One region of the Amycolatopsis endophytica genome, then DNA from elsewhere that is predicted to be linked to it. Evidence: riboswitches for the same ligand, from Rfam matches in the RefSeq annotation. Region 1 holds a riboswitch; the other holds the start of a gene.

Region 1 (7,119 bases):
AGCTCCAGCACGGTCTTGCCGAGACGGCGGCGCGCGAAGCTCATCAGCTCGGCCGCGTTCCGCGGCTCAGGCACGTCCGAGATCAGCGCCTCGGCCGCCTCGATGCGATAGCGCGGCTTGGAGGTGCGGGCCTTCGCGCCGCGCTGGAGCCAGGCCAGCTCCTTGCGCGCGAGGTTGCGCCGCTTCTCCTCCATCGTGGCCGCGAGGCGGGCTCGCTCGGCGCGCGCGAAGATCCAGTCCGCGTATCCGCCCTCGTACTGCTCGACCCTGCCGTCCGCGACCTCCCAGGTGCGGCCGCACACGGTGTCCAGGAACCACCGGTCGTGGGTGACGACGACGAGCGCGGACCGCCGCGCCAGCAGGTGGTCGGCGAGCCAGCGCACGCCTTCGACGTCGAGGTGGTTGGTCGGCTCGTCGAGCACGAGCAGGTCGAGGTCGCCGATGAGCGCGGCCGCCAGCGCGACCCGGCGACGCTCCCCTCCGGACAGTGTCGCGGTGGGATTGTCCAGCCCCAGCGCGGTGATCCCCAGCCCTTCCACAATGGACCTGACCCGCGCGTCGGCCGCCCACTCGTGCTCGGCGGCGTAACCGGCGAGCACGGCTTCGCGGATCGTGCTGCCTTCGGCGAGTTCCGTGCGCTGGGTGACGACCGCCAGCCGCAGCCCGCGCACCTGGCTGACCCGCCCGGAATCCGGTGGCGCGAGCCCGGCCAGGACCTCCAGCAACGTGGTCTTGCCGCCACCGTTGAGCCCGACGACGCCGATGCGCTCACCTTCGCCGACACCGAGGGAGACGTTGTCCAGCAGCGGGCGGACCCCGTAGGACTTGGACACGGCCTCGAGGTTGATCAAATTGGTCATGCGTGCACCTGCGGAGGAGTGGGCCGGTGTTCGTCGCCGCCGACGGGTCGCGCGCCGGGCACCGGGCCGTGCGCGACCCGCACCGTCCGGCACACCCCGGCCCCGGCCAGCTCGGCCGCGACCTCCAGCGCGGATTCGGCGTCGGAGCACAGGAACGCGCACGTCGGACCGGACCCGGAGACCGTGCCTGCCAGCGCACCGGCGTTCACCCCGGCGCGCAACGTGCGGCGCAGACCTGGCCGCAGCGACACCGCGGCGGCCTGCAGATCGTTACCGAGCAACAGGGCCAGCTGACGCGGGTCACCCGAAGCGAGCGCCTCGACGACGGGCGCGTGCGAACCCACGCGCGGCGGATTACCCGCCTCGCGAAGCCGGTCGAGTTCGGTGAAGACACGCGGTGTGGACAGTCCGCGCTGGTCGAACGCGAGCACCCAGTGGAACGTGTGCCGCGACAGGACCGGCACCAGCTGCTCGCCGCGTCCGGTGCCGAGCGCGGTGCCGCCGTAGAGGCCGAACGGCACGTCCGAACCCAGCTTCGCGGCGATCTCGGCGAGTTCGTCCCGCCCGATCTCCAGCTTCCACAGTGACGACAGCGCCACGAGCGTGCCCGCCGCGTCGGCGCTGCCGCCCGCCATCCCACCCGCGACGGGGATCCCCTTGCGGAGGACCACCCGGACGTTGGACGCACCGTCGGCCTTGCCCACATGCGCTGCCAGTGCCTCCACGGCGCGCCACGCGAGGTTGCCGGGACCCGTCGGAACCACCTGCTCACCCTCGCCGTAGACCTCGACACCCGGCTCCTCGGCGAGCGCGACGGTGACCTCGTCGGTCAGCGACAGCGCGTGGAACACGGTGGTCAGGTCGTGGAACCCGTCCGGGCGCAGGTCGCCGACCGACAGGTGCAGATTGATCTTCGACGGCACCCTGACGGTGACGGGTGGCGGTACGACGGCGAGCACCCGTCAAGCCTACGTGCCCGCTCCGGACCTCGGAGAGGCAAGCTCCAGTGCGACCTGCAACGCGACCTCGGACGACCCGGCGGCCGGGTTCTCGTCCAGGAACTGCGGGTTGTTGCCGATCATCAGGGCGACCAGCGCGAGCCGCGCGCGCAGCTGGTCCGCCGGATCGGCGTCGTCGGGCCCCAGCAGCGTGAACAACGACTTCATGCGCTGGGCGAGGACGTGCCCGGCGTGCAGCTCCTTGAGCGCGGGCTGATTCTCCTGCATGAACCGCATGACCGGTCCGAACCGGCCCTGGATCAGCGCGGAGAGCCGCCGCAGGACCTCCTGCCTGGTCCGCACCGAGCGGTCCTGCTCACCCGCCCACGCCACGATCTCGTCGAGCGAGCTGCCGATGTCCTCGATCAGGCTGTGGACGATGTCCTCTTTCGTCCGGAAGTGGTAGTAGAGCGCGGCTTTGGTGACCTCGAGCTTCTCCGCGATCTCCCGCAGCGAGGTCTTCTCGTAGCCCTGCTCGACGAACAGGTCGAGCGCGACCCGCTGGATGCGCTCGCGCGTGTCGGTCCGCCGCCCCGCCATGACCGTCCTTCCTGAGGAACTCTCAAACTTGCTTGACGCCCGGCTAGCAATGCGCCTACCGTGCGGTCAGCCATTACTTGTCGGCCGACTAGCAATGGTTGATCCCAAGTCTAACCCAGTCGTCCACCAGGGGGTTCCATCATGACGACAACCACTTCGGCGCCGGTCGCGGCGCCCGCGGACCAGAGACGGTGGTGGGCACTCGCCGTCATCGGGCTCGCCCAGCTGCTGGTCATCGTCGACACCACGATCGTCAACATCGCGCTGCCCACCGCGCAGGCCGACCTCGGCATGTCCGACGTCGCCCGCCAGTGGACCATCAGCGCCTACACGCTGGCCTTCGGCGGCCTGCTGCTGCTCGGCGGGCGGCTCGCCGACCGGCTGGGCCGCAAGAACACGCTCATCGTCGGCGCGCTCGGGTTCGCCGCGGCCTCCGCGCTCGGCGGGATGGCCTCCGGTCCCGGTCTCCTCATCGCCGCCCGCGCGGCCCAGGGGGTCTTCGCCGCGCTGCTCGCCCCGTCCACGCTGTCGCTGCTGACCATCACGTTCACCGAGACGAAGGAACGCGCGAAGGCGTTCGGGATCTTCAGCGCGATCATGATGTCCGGCGGCGCGCTCGGGCTGCTGGCAGGCGGCGCGCTGGCCGAGTACGCGTCCTGGCGCTGGTGCCTGTACGTGAACCTGCCGATCGCGATCGCCGCGGCCGTCGCCGGCTGGTTCGTCCTGCCGCACGTGCCCGGCCACCGCTCCACGCGGCTGGACTGGACCAGCGGGATCCTGGGCAGCGCCGGGATCGCCGGCCTGGTCTACGGCCTGTCCGAGGCCGCCACCCGCGGCTGGGGCTCGGCCGTCGTGCTCGGCTGCCTGGCCGGTGCCGTCGTGCTGCTGGCCACGTTCGTCATCCGGCAGAGCCGCGTGGGCAACCCGTTGCTGCCGCTGCAGATCCTGTCCGACCGGGCCCGCTCGTCCGGCTTCCTGACGATCGCGGTCGCCGCGTTCGGCATGTTCGGGATGTTCCTGTTCATCACCTACCAGCTGCAGGCGATCATGGGCTTCGGCGCGCTCGGCGCCGGTCTCGCCTTCCTGCCGTTCATGCTGGCCAACGTGACGGTCTCGACGCTGCTGACGCGACGGCTCATCCCGCGGACCGGGCCGCGCCCGCTCCTGGTGACCGGGCTCCTGCTGATGGCCGCCGGACTCGCGACGCTGACCCAGCTGTCCGTGGACACCTCGTACGCGTCGCTGATCCTGCCCATGGAGCTGGTGCTCGGCGCGGGCGCCGGGCTGGCGATGCCGACGGTCATGAACATCGCGACCGCGCGGGTGGAGCCGAAGGACGCGGGAGTCGCCTCGGCGTTCATCACCACGTCGCAGCAGGTGGGCGCGTCACTGGGCACGGCATCGCTGAACACGATCGCCGCGAGCGCGACCGGTTCGGTGGTGGGCCTGAGCCTGCCCGCCGCGACCGTGCACGGCTACGCGGTCGCCAACGGCTGGGCCGCCGGGATCGTGGCGCTCGGCGCGATCGCCGTCGGTTTGCTCGCCCGCCGCAAGTGAAACGAGGGGGCGCCCTGCGGGGCGCCCCCGTCCTCACGCCGCGACGACGCTCTTCGGGCCTTCCTTCGGCTGCACGACGTGCGCGCCGCGGTCGGCGATCCACGCCAGCGCGGTGTCGGCCTGCGTGCCGTTCACGCCGATCCGGAAGCGGGCCACCGGGGTGTCGCCGACCCGGGTCAGGCCGCCGCCGATGGTGGCCAGCTCGACGTCGAACCGCGCCGAAGCTTCCGGCAGCAGCGCGCCGACGGCCGCGAAACCGATCAGCACGACATCGGCGGACCGGTCGTAGCCCGCCGACTGGGACCGCGGCGTGTCGATCGCGGGCAGCAGGCTCCGCGCGATCCGGCTCGACGGGTCGGCGAGCAGCTCCAGCACGGTGCCCTGCTCGACGAGACGCCCGTTATCCAGCAGACCGACCCCATCGCAGACGCGGCGCACGGTGGCACCGTCCTGCGTGGTCAGCAGCACGGTCACGCCGAGCTCGGCCCGCGCGCGATCGAGGACGGTCAGCACACCGCCGCTCTCCTCGGCCGCGATCCCGCCGGTCGGATCGTCGGCGAGCAACACGGCCGGGGCCGCGGCGAGCGAACGGGCGAGCGCGACGCGACGCCGCTGACCGGGGGTGAGTTCGCTCGGCCGCAGCGCGGCACGCTGAGTCAGGCCGGCCAGGTCGAGCAGGCGGCCCACCCGGCTGCGACGCTGCGGCCCCTCGACGCCCAGCTGCTCCAGCGGCACCGCGACGTTGCCCGCCACGGTGCGCTCGGCGTGCAGCACGGGCTGAGCGTCCAGCACCGCGACCTGGCGGCGCACCTCACGCAGCCGCCGTCCCTCCAGTCCGGCGGTGCTCAGTCCGTCGAGGCGCACCACGCCCCGGTCCGGCTTCTCCTGCAGCGCGATGCAGCGGGCGAGGGTCGACTTGCCGGAGCCGGCGGGGCCGACGACGCCGAAGAGTGCGCCGGCGGGCACCTCGACGTTGACGTCCCGCAGAGCGTGGACGGGCGCAGCGGCACCGGTATAGGACTTGGTCAGGTTTTCGACAGTGATCACGAATGGCTCCAGCACAACGGGCGCGAACGCGCCGACCGCACACCAAGGAGACCGTCCACTGAGGACAGTCAGGCGAAGACAGGCAAAGGGGTTAGGGGAAAACGGTCAGCGACGACACGCACAGACCGTGCGACGACATTCGTCGACGACGCGGCGCCTCGTGAGCATTGTGCGGTACACAGGGTCCTCCATCGGTCCTGGCGGTAGCACCTGCCCCGGTGGGGTGGTTGCTGCGGCTTCGGCGAGCCAGGTCTCTCAGCCGCTCGGGATGGATACTCCACAGAGTAGAACGGACTTCACGTCTTCTTGGCAAGTCTCCGACGCGGATCAGGGTGCGAGATCACACGGACGGTGGTAAGGCCCTGCCCTCAGCGATCCGCACGAAGTCCCTTACTTCGAGCTGCTCACCGCGCGTGCGCGGATCGATGCCCGCCGCACGCAGGATCGCCTCCGCCCGCTCACCCGAACCGGCCCACGAAGACAGCGCGGCACGGAGGGTCTTGCGCCGCTGGGCGAAGGCGGCGTCGACGACGGCGAACACCTCGCCCCGGTCAGCGGCCGGCTCCGCGGCGCGCTCGAAGGACACCAGCGCGGAGTCGACATTCGGTACCGGCCAGAACACGGCACGGGGCACGGGCGCCACCTTGCGGGCCGTCCCGTACCAGGCGATCTTCACGCTCGGTACCCCGTAGATCCGGCTGCCGGGCCCCGCGGCCATGCGGTCGGCGACCTCGGTCTGCACCATCACCAGCCCGTGCGCCAGCGACGGCAACTCGGCCAGCAGGTGCAGCACGACCGGCACGGCGACGTTGTACGGCAGATTCGCGACGAGGTGTGTCGGCGGGTCCGGCAGGTCCGCGGCGGCGAGCTTGAGGGCGTCCTGGGTGCGGACGGTGAACCGCGCTTCGGGAGCACGCTCGGCGATGGTGACCGGCAGTCGGGTGGCGAGCACCGGGTCGATTTCGATCGCGGTGACCCGCGCGCCGGAGCCCAGGAGCCCCAGAGTCAGGGAGCCGAGGCCGGGGCCGATTTCGAGGACGTGGTCGGTGTCGCTGACCTTTGAGAGGTCCACGATGCGGCGGACCGTGTTCGGGTCGTGGACGAAGTTCTGGCCGAGTTTCTTCGTCGGCCGAATGTCCAGCTCGGCGGCCAGCCCACGGATCTCGGCCGGTCCGAGCAGTGCAGTCACGCGCTGATGGTAGCCGCCGCGTGGGGTTGCTTGACGCGCGGTTGCGGTGCGCGGCTTGGCGGGTGTGCGGCTTGGCTGGGAATCGGGTTGCGGGAGAGGAGTGGTTCGGAGGGTGGGCGCGGTGCGTTGCCGGGTGGGGGTTGCGTGCGTGAGTTCCACGTTCGTGCGCGGAAGTGTGCGTGAAAAAAAGCAGATGACCCCGGCCTGGGCCGGGGTCATCATGGGAGGTCGGCGAGGGTCAGCTGGTGGCTTTCTTGCCGCAGACCGGCCAGGCGCCGTAGCCGCCGCGGTCGTCGCGGACCTTCGTCGCGATCGCGATCTGCTGTTCGCGCGTGGCCTGGTGCGGGTAGGCCGCGTAGGCGTCGCCGCCGTAGGCGTCCCATGTCTGCTTGTCGAACTGGAGCCCACCGTAGTAGCCGTTGCCGTTGTTGATCGACCAGTTGCCGGTCGACTCGCACTGCGCGATGCGGTCCCAGATGGCGCCGTCGCTGATCACCGGCTGCTTCGTGCCGACCCGCACGACCTTGTTCTTGGCCTCGACCAGGACCTTGGTCGACAGCTCCTCGCGGTCGGTCTCCTTGCCGTTGCGCTTGGTGATCCGGTAGGTCACCAGCTTCTTGCCCGCGGTGCCCGGATCCTCGACGATCTCCTTGCCCGCTTCGAGGGTCGAGTCCTTGATCTCCTCGACCTCGGGCGTGATCTCCTCTTCCTGGTTGATCACCGACACGCCGGTGCGCGAGATACGCACCTCGGCGCCGTCGGCCAGCTTGAGGTCGAGACCACCGTCGATCTCGTCGTCGGCACCGAGCGACAGGCCCTGCTGGGACAGGAACTCCTCCGCGGTGACGGCCGTGGTGTCGACAGGGCGCGGAGCGGCGTCGCCGTCGTAGAGCGTGATGTGCTTGAGGGTCTTGACCTCGACGGTCGC
Region 2 (7,119 bases), 2.7 Mb from region 1:
GGTGAGACACGGCTTTCCCGGCTGCGCGACCAGGTCAGCGTCTCATGATCACCGGAACCGAACCGCTGGTGAGGCACGATTTCCGCCTGGTGCCCGCGGCGTCGGTGCTCTGGCTCGGCGCGTTGCTCGGGTTGCTGTGGTCGTGGTGGGTGGCACTCGCCTTCGGAGTGGCGGGGGTGCTGGTGGCCGTGGTGCTGCTCGTCCGGTTGCGCCCGTCCCGGTCGCGTTGGTGGTCGGGGGCGTTGGCGCTGCTCGTGGCCGGCCTGGTGCTGGCGGGCCCGCTCGGCTTCCGGCTCAGCCGAGCGGAGCACGATCCGCTGCTGGATCTGGCGGGCCGGGGCGCCGGGGCAACGTTGCGGGTGCTCGTCACCGACCGACCGAGACCCGTGCGCTCCGCGGGGTACGCCGACCAGCAGGCCGGTCCGCGCTCGGTGGTCGTCACGGCCGAGGTCCTGCACGCCGAATCCCACGGTCAGGCGGTGCCCTCGGCAGGCAGGGTCGTGCTGCTCGCGCCCTTCGGCACTTGGAGCGGGGCCCTCCCGGGCCAGGAGGTCACGGCGAGCGGCGAGCTGGCCCCGCCACGAGACGCCGATCTGACCGTGGCCGCGGTCTACGTCCGCGGGCCGCCCGTCGCCGCGACCGGAGCCCCGTGGTGGCAGCGTGGCGCCGAATCGATGCGGGACGCGCTGCGGCAGGCATGCGTGGCGGTCCTGCCCGAGGAGCAGGCCGGGCTGGTGCCGGGTCTGGTCGTGGGCGACACGAGCGGACTGTCCGAACGGCTCGACCGCGAGTTCACCGACGCCGGGCTCACGCACCTGATGGCGGTCAGCGGTTCGAACGTGGCGATCGTGTGCGGCGCCGTGCTGTTGCTGTTGCGGCTCCTGCGGGCCGGGCCACGGTTGTCGGCGGGGCTGGCCGGAGTGGCGCTGACCGGGTTCGTGGTCCTGTCGGGGGGCGAGCCCAGCGTCCTGCGGGCCGGGGTGATGGGCGGGATCGCCCTGCTGGCCCTGGCACTGGGACGGCAACGATCGGTCGTTCCGGCGCTCGCGGCGGCGGTGTGCGTGCTCGTGGCGTGGGATCCGGCGATGGCCGTCAGCTTCGGCTTCGTACTCTCGGTGATCGCGACGGCGGGGCTCGTGTTGCTGGCGCCGCGCTGGGCGGAAGTGCTCCAGCGCCGAGGGATGCCACCCGGATTCGCCGAGGGTCTCGCCGTCCCCGCGGCGGCGTTCGTGGTGACTGCCCCCGTGGTAGCGGGGATGGCCGGACAGCTCAGCGTGGTCAGTGTCGCCGCGAACATCCTCGTCGCGCCGGTCGTCGCTCCGGCCACGGTGTTCGGGGTGTTCGCCACGGTGGTGGCGGCTATCTGGCCCGCGGGCGGGGAACTGGCCGTGCGGCTGGCCGGGCCGGAGGCGGGGTGGCTCATCGTCGTCGCGCGGCGAGCGTCGGAGGTGCCGGGTGCGGTGCTGGCCTGGCCGGCCGGGTGGTGGGGCGGGTTGCTCGCCCTGGTGGTCGCGGTGGCCGTGGTGCTGGCCCTGCGCCGAAGACGGCTGCGAGTGCTGCTGGCGCTGGTCCTGGCCGGGCTCCTGCTGGTGGTCGTGCCGGGCAAGGTCGTCACCCCGGGCTGGCCGCCGCCGGGCTGGGCGGTGGTGGCCTGCGACGTCGGGCAGGGCGACAGTCTCGTCCTGTCCACCGGTGAGGCGGGGCGGGCGGTCGTGGTGGACACGGGGCCCGAGCCGGGGCCGGTGGACCGGTGCCTGGACCGGCTGGGCGTGGAACGGGTGCCCCTGGTGGTGCTGAGCCACCTGCACGCCGACCACATCGGCGGACTGGACTCGGTGTTCGAGGGGCGCTCCGTCGGCGGGATCGCCGTCGGGCCGGGGCGGCAGCCGGACTGGGCCTGGCGGCAGGCGGTCCAGGTCGCGGCGCGCCACGGGGTGCCCTTGCTGGAACTGGAGCTGGGACGGCGACTGGAGTGGCCGTCACTGAACCTGGAGGTGCTGGGCCCCAGATACGTGTCGCCAGAGGAGGAGGACAACGACGACGGCACACAGATCAACAACGGTTCGGTCGTCCTGCGTGCCCGGACGACGGCGGGAACGGTGCTGCTGACCGGTGACGTCGAGCTGGCGGCACAGGCCGACCTGCTCGCCGCGGGAGCCGATCTGCACGCGGAGATCCTCAAGGTGCCGCACCACGGCAGCAGGTTCTCGCTCCCGCAGTTCCTGGCCGCGGTGTCCGCGCGGCTGGCGCTGGTCAGCGTCGGTCCGGGCAACCGGTACGGCCACCCGAACCGCACGACACTCGACACCCTGACCGCGGACGGCGCGCTCATCACCCGCACGGACACCGACGGCGACACCGCGGTGATCCCCGACCAGGCCGGCCCCGCAGTGGTGCGCCGGGGAAAGTGAGGCAGGAGATGCTCAGAGACCGAGAGCTTCGTGCACGGCCGCCGCCGACGGTGCGACCGTCGCCTTCGGACCGACGTGGTTCTCGATCGCGTCCAGGGTCTTGAGGCCGTCACCGGTGATCAGCAGGACGGTCTCGGCGTCCGGGTCGATCTTGCCGGCTTCGATGAGCTTCTTCGCCGTCGCCACGGTGACACCACCGGCGGTCTCGGTGAAGATGCCCTCGGTGCGGGCGAGCAGGCGGATGCCCTCGACGACCTCTTCGTCGGTGACGTCCTCGATCGCACCGCCGGTGCGGCGGACGGTGTCGAGCACGTACGGGCCGTCGGCCGGATTGCCGATCGCCAGCGAGCGCGCGATGGTGTCCGGTTTGACCGGCTGGACGACATCGTGGCCGTTGCGGAACGCGGTGGAGACCGGCGAGCAGCCCGCGGCCTGGGCGCCGAACACCTTGTACGGGGTGTCCTCGACCAAGCCGAGCTTGGCGAACTCGCGGAAGCCCTTGTCCACCTTGGTCAGCTGGGAGCCCGACGCGATCGGCACGACGATCTGCTCCGGGATCCGCCAGCCGAGCTGCTCGGCGACCTCGAAGGCGAGCGTCTTCGAGCCCTCCGAGTAGTACGGGCGGACGTTGACGTTGACGAACGCCCAGCTCTCGTGCTCGGCTGCCAGCTGGGTGGCCAGGCGGTTGACGTCGTCGTAGTTGCCGTCGACGGCGATCAGGTTGCCGTCGTAGACCGCGGTGGTCAGGATCTTGGCGCGCTCAAGCGAGGACGGGATCAGCACCACGGACTGCCAGCCGGCCCGGGCCGCGGCCGAGGCGACGGCATTGGCCAGGTTGCCGGTGGACGGGCAGGCGAGGGTGTCGAAACCGAACTCGCGGGCCGCGGCCAGTGCGACGGCGACGACGCGGTCCTTGAAGGAGTGCGTGGGGTTGCCGGTGTCGTCCTTGACCCACAGGCTCTTGACGCCGAGAGCTTTGGCGAGCCGGTCGGCCTTCACCAGCCGGGTACAGCCCGGCTCGGTGTTGGGGATCTCCTCGACGTTCGAGGGCACCGGGAGGAGCTTCTTGTAGCGCCAGATGTTGCGCGGGCCGGACTCGATGTCCTCGCGGCGCACGCGTCCGAAGTCGTAGGCGACCTCGAGCGGCGAGAAGTCCTCGGCGGAGACGAACTCCGGGGCCAGCGGCTGGCGGTGACCCTCTTCCTTGGAGACCAGCTCGACAGCCGGACCGAGGTCGACGGTGCGGCCGGTGGCGGTCGAATCGAGGGCTGCAGTCATCGCGAGGTTCCTTTCCTCATCTGTCCCGCTGGCGCGGGCCGGAATTGGCACCGTGGTCGTCAGCTACCTCGCGGAATCGAGATGACAGGCTGACGCCGGTTGCCGGGGCTTCGTCGGGCCGTTCCCTCTGCCCCTCTGGATGAGCGGTGTTCAGTTGTCGGGGATACCGCGCTGCGGCAACGCCCGGTCAACAACATACGGCACCGGGCTCGGGCCACGCCATGCCCCTCCGGGTTTCATCACGGTCCGGAACTGTCGGTCGCGCGTGGCAGTATCTGGTTCGTGACCGCGCCGGCAACCACCACCGCTCCTCTCCAGCTCGTGCTCGGCGAAGAGGAACTGCTCGTCGAGCGTGCCGTCCGGGCTGCGCTCGACCAGGCCAGGAAGGAGGATCCGGCCGCTGAGCTGACGAAGGTCAGGGTGTCGGATCTCACCCCGCCCGCGCTGGCGGAGCTGGTCAGCCCGTCGCTGTTCAGCGAGGGCAGGGTGATCGTCCTGGACGCGGCGCAGGACATCGGCCAGGACCTGTCCGACGCGGTCCTGGCCTACGCGAAGATGCCTGCCGACGGGGTCGTTCTGGTCGTCGTGCACACCGGTGGCGGGCGCAGCAAGGCGGCCAAGGCGCTGCCGGCGGCGTTGCGCAAGGCCGGAGCCCAGGTCACCGAGTGCCCGAAGATCACCAGACCCGCCGACCGGGAATCGTTCGTCCGCAACGAGGTCCGCCAGGCCGGGGGCAAGATCGACCCGGCGGGTGTCGCCGCGTTGATCGACGCGGTCGGGTCCGACCTGCGGGAACTGGCCGCGGCCGCGTCGCAGCTGGTGGCCGACTCGGGCGGCCGAGTCGACGAGGAGGCGGTGCGGCGCTACCACCGCGGCCGCGCGGACGTGACCGGCTTCGCAGTGGCGGAAAAGGCGGTCGGGGGAGAACGCGGGGCGGCGCTGGAGGCGATGCGGTGGGCGCTCCAGATCGGCGTGGCGCACGTCCTGATCGCCGACGCGCTGGCCGACGCCGTGCGGACCATCGCCCGGGTGTCCGCGGCCGGCCGCGGCAACCCGAACCAGATGGCGGGTGAGCTCGGGATGCCGCCGTGGAAGATCCGCAAGGCCCAGGGACAGTCCCGGGGATGGACACAGGCGGGCCTCGCCGAGGCGATGGCGGTAGTGGCGCGCGTGAACGGTGAGGTCAAGGGCCAGGCGGCGGACCCGTCCTACGCGCTCGAACGGGCCGTCCTGGAACTGGCCGCCGCCCGCGACAAGCGCTGACCCCGCACGGGCGAACGTCCGGCGCGGGTGGAGCCGGTGCTGATGCGGTCGGCGACCCAACGCTCGTACCGCCGACGAGAGGGATGAAACCTGCCTCGGTCGCGGCGTGACGGCGCCGCCGCGCGGCGCCGGGAGACCACGTTTCGTGGTGCCTGAACAGGCAGATAGTGCACCACAGCACAAAGGGCGGGCATCCGCAGATGCCCGCCCTCGTGGAGGTCCTGCTCAGAGCTGGTTGACGCGCTTGGCCATCGCGGACTTCTTGTTCGCGGCCTGGTTCGCGTGGATGACGCCCTTGCTGGCGGCCTTGTCCAGGGCGCGAGCGGCGATCTGCTGCTGCTCGACGGCCTTGGTCTTGTCACCCGACTCGGCGGCCTCGCGGAACTTGCGGATCGCGGTCTTCACCGAGGACTTGACCGACTGGTTGCGCTGGCGCGCCTTCTCGTTGGTCTTGATGCGCTTGATCTGGGACTTGATGTTGGCCACGAGGGCGCTCCTTCAATCGATCGGTGGGTTCGCTGCCGCGCTGTACCGGCCCCGGCGTGCGGGTTTCCTCCCTGGCGGAATGCCGCGCGGCAACGACCGTCAAGGCTAGCAGGGGACTACCGTGACACTTGCACTGGCCATGACCGGGACGGAGGCACGTGGACGGCACCGCACTGGCGTTCGTTCTCGTCGCCGCTGTCGTGCACGCCGGGTGGAACCTCGCGGCCAAACGGGTCGACGCCGGCGCCCGGTTCGTCTTCCTTTACTACACGGTGTCCGCGGTGGTCTGCGCTCCCCTCGCGGTCGCCGCGTTGATCGTGTCGGGGGAGCGTCCGCACTGGACCTGGCTGGTCGCCGCATTGCTGACCGCGGTCTTCCACGTCGCCTACGGCATCGTGCTGCAGCGGGGCTACCGCGTGGGTGACCTGTCCGTCGTCTATCCGCTGGCGCGGGGGAGCGGGCCGCTGTTGTCCGTCCTCGCCGCGGTGGTCCTCCTCGGTGAACGGCCGGGGTGGCTCGGGCTCGCCGGGGCGCTCCTGGTCGTGGCCGGGGTACTGGTGATCGGGCTCGGGCCGTCGGCGGACCGGCGAGCACGCCGGGCGGGCGTGTTCTACGGGCTGCTCACCGGCGTCACCATCGCGGGGTACACGCTGTGGGACGACCATTCCGTCAACGCGCTCGCCGTCCCGCCGCTGATCTATTTCGCCACCGGCGCGGTGCTGCAGAGCCTGCTGCTCGCCCCGGCGGCCCTGCGCTCCGGTGGACAGGTGGCCACTTTGTGGCGGGCGCACTGGCGGGAGACCCTGGTCGTCGGCATGCTGTCGCCGGTGGCGTACCTGCTCGTGCTCTACGCGATGCGGCGGGCGCCGGTGAGCCTGGTCGCCCCGGCCCGTGAGGTCAGCATCGTGCTGGGCGGGATCGCCGCCTGGATCGTGCTCGGCGAGGCGAACCCGGTGCGGCGGCTGGTCGGCTCGACCGTGGTGCTGGCCGGGATCGCCGCGATTGCGGCCTCCTGACGGGGTGGGGTAGGCAGGAGGCATGGACGTGCTGAGCAGCCGTGTTCTGATCCACCCCCGTGACCTCGAGAAGACGACGGCGTTCTACCGGGACACACTCGGCCTGGCGATCTACCGCACGTTCCCCGGCGGCACCGTGTTCTTCACCGGCCACGGCTTCCTGGAGGTCGTCGGCCGTGGCGAGAAGGGCACCAGCCCGGACGTCGAACTGTGGTTCCAGGTCCGCGACCTGGCCGCGACGCTCGACGAGCTCGCCGGACGCGGCGTCGAGCCCGATCGTGAGGCCCGCCGTGAGCCGTGGGGCCTGGACGAGGCGCGCATCTCCGACCCCGACGGGACGTCCATCGTGCTGGTCGAGATCCCGCCGGACCATCCACTCAGGACGGACATTCGGCCGTAGTGACCGGCCGTCGGCGGGTTTGTGGCGGCGGTGGGCTGACCACCGTGTGGGCGGCCGGGACGACGCCTTCGGTGGCGATGGTCCCGGCTGGGCGGCGGCGCGGTGCATCCCGCGCCGCGGGTGACGGGGCTCGTGCTCGCGCCGTGGAACTCGCGTGGATGCAGTGTTCCCGGGGTCGCGGGCCTGCGCGGAAACCCGCGGCAACGAGCGTGGACCTCGCGGACGTGAACTCGGACTCGTGCGCGGGAGCGCAGGACTCGCGCGC

What was found. Region 1 has a riboswitch for S-adenosylmethionine ahead of HNR02_RS13805 (methionine ABC transporter ATP-binding protein). Riboswitches for the same ligand answer to the same signal wherever they lie in the genome.
Region 2: another riboswitch for S-adenosylmethionine. It lies ahead of thrC (threonine synthase); the one in region 1 lies ahead of HNR02_RS13805 (methionine ABC transporter ATP-binding protein).

What each region holds. Positions count from the first base shown of each region.
Region 1 covers NZ_JACCFK010000001.1:2,759,617-2,766,735, reverse strand. The annotation lists gene HNR02_RS13825 (ABC-F family ATP-binding cassette domain-containing protein) at 1-860, opposite strand, end outside; gene HNR02_RS13820 (4-(cytidine 5'-diphospho)-2-C-methyl-D-erythritol kinase) at 857-1,819, opposite strand; gene HNR02_RS13815 (TetR/AcrR family transcriptional regulator) at 1,829-2,398, opposite strand; gene HNR02_RS13810 (MFS transporter) at 2,540-3,955, shown strand; gene HNR02_RS13805 (methionine ABC transporter ATP-binding protein) at 3,989-5,002, opposite strand; SAM riboswitch class I at 5,188-5,277, opposite strand; gene rsmA (16S rRNA (adenine(1518)-N(6)/adenine(1519)-N(6))-dimethyltransferase RsmA) at 5,343-6,191, opposite strand; gene HNR02_RS13795 (resuscitation-promoting factor) at 6,430-7,119, opposite strand, start outside.
Region 2 covers NZ_JACCFK010000001.1:26,333-33,451, reverse strand. The annotation lists gene HNR02_RS00150 (ComEA family DNA-binding protein) at 1-48, shown strand, start outside; gene HNR02_RS00145 (ComEC/Rec2 family competence protein) at 45-2,411, shown strand; gene thrC (threonine synthase) at 2,424-3,689, opposite strand; SAM riboswitch class I at 3,703-3,835, opposite strand; gene holA (DNA polymerase III subunit delta) at 3,972-4,952, shown strand; gene rpsT (30S ribosomal protein S20) at 5,178-5,438, opposite strand; gene HNR02_RS00125 (EamA family transporter) at 5,597-6,454, shown strand; gene HNR02_RS00120 (VOC family protein) at 6,477-6,854, shown strand.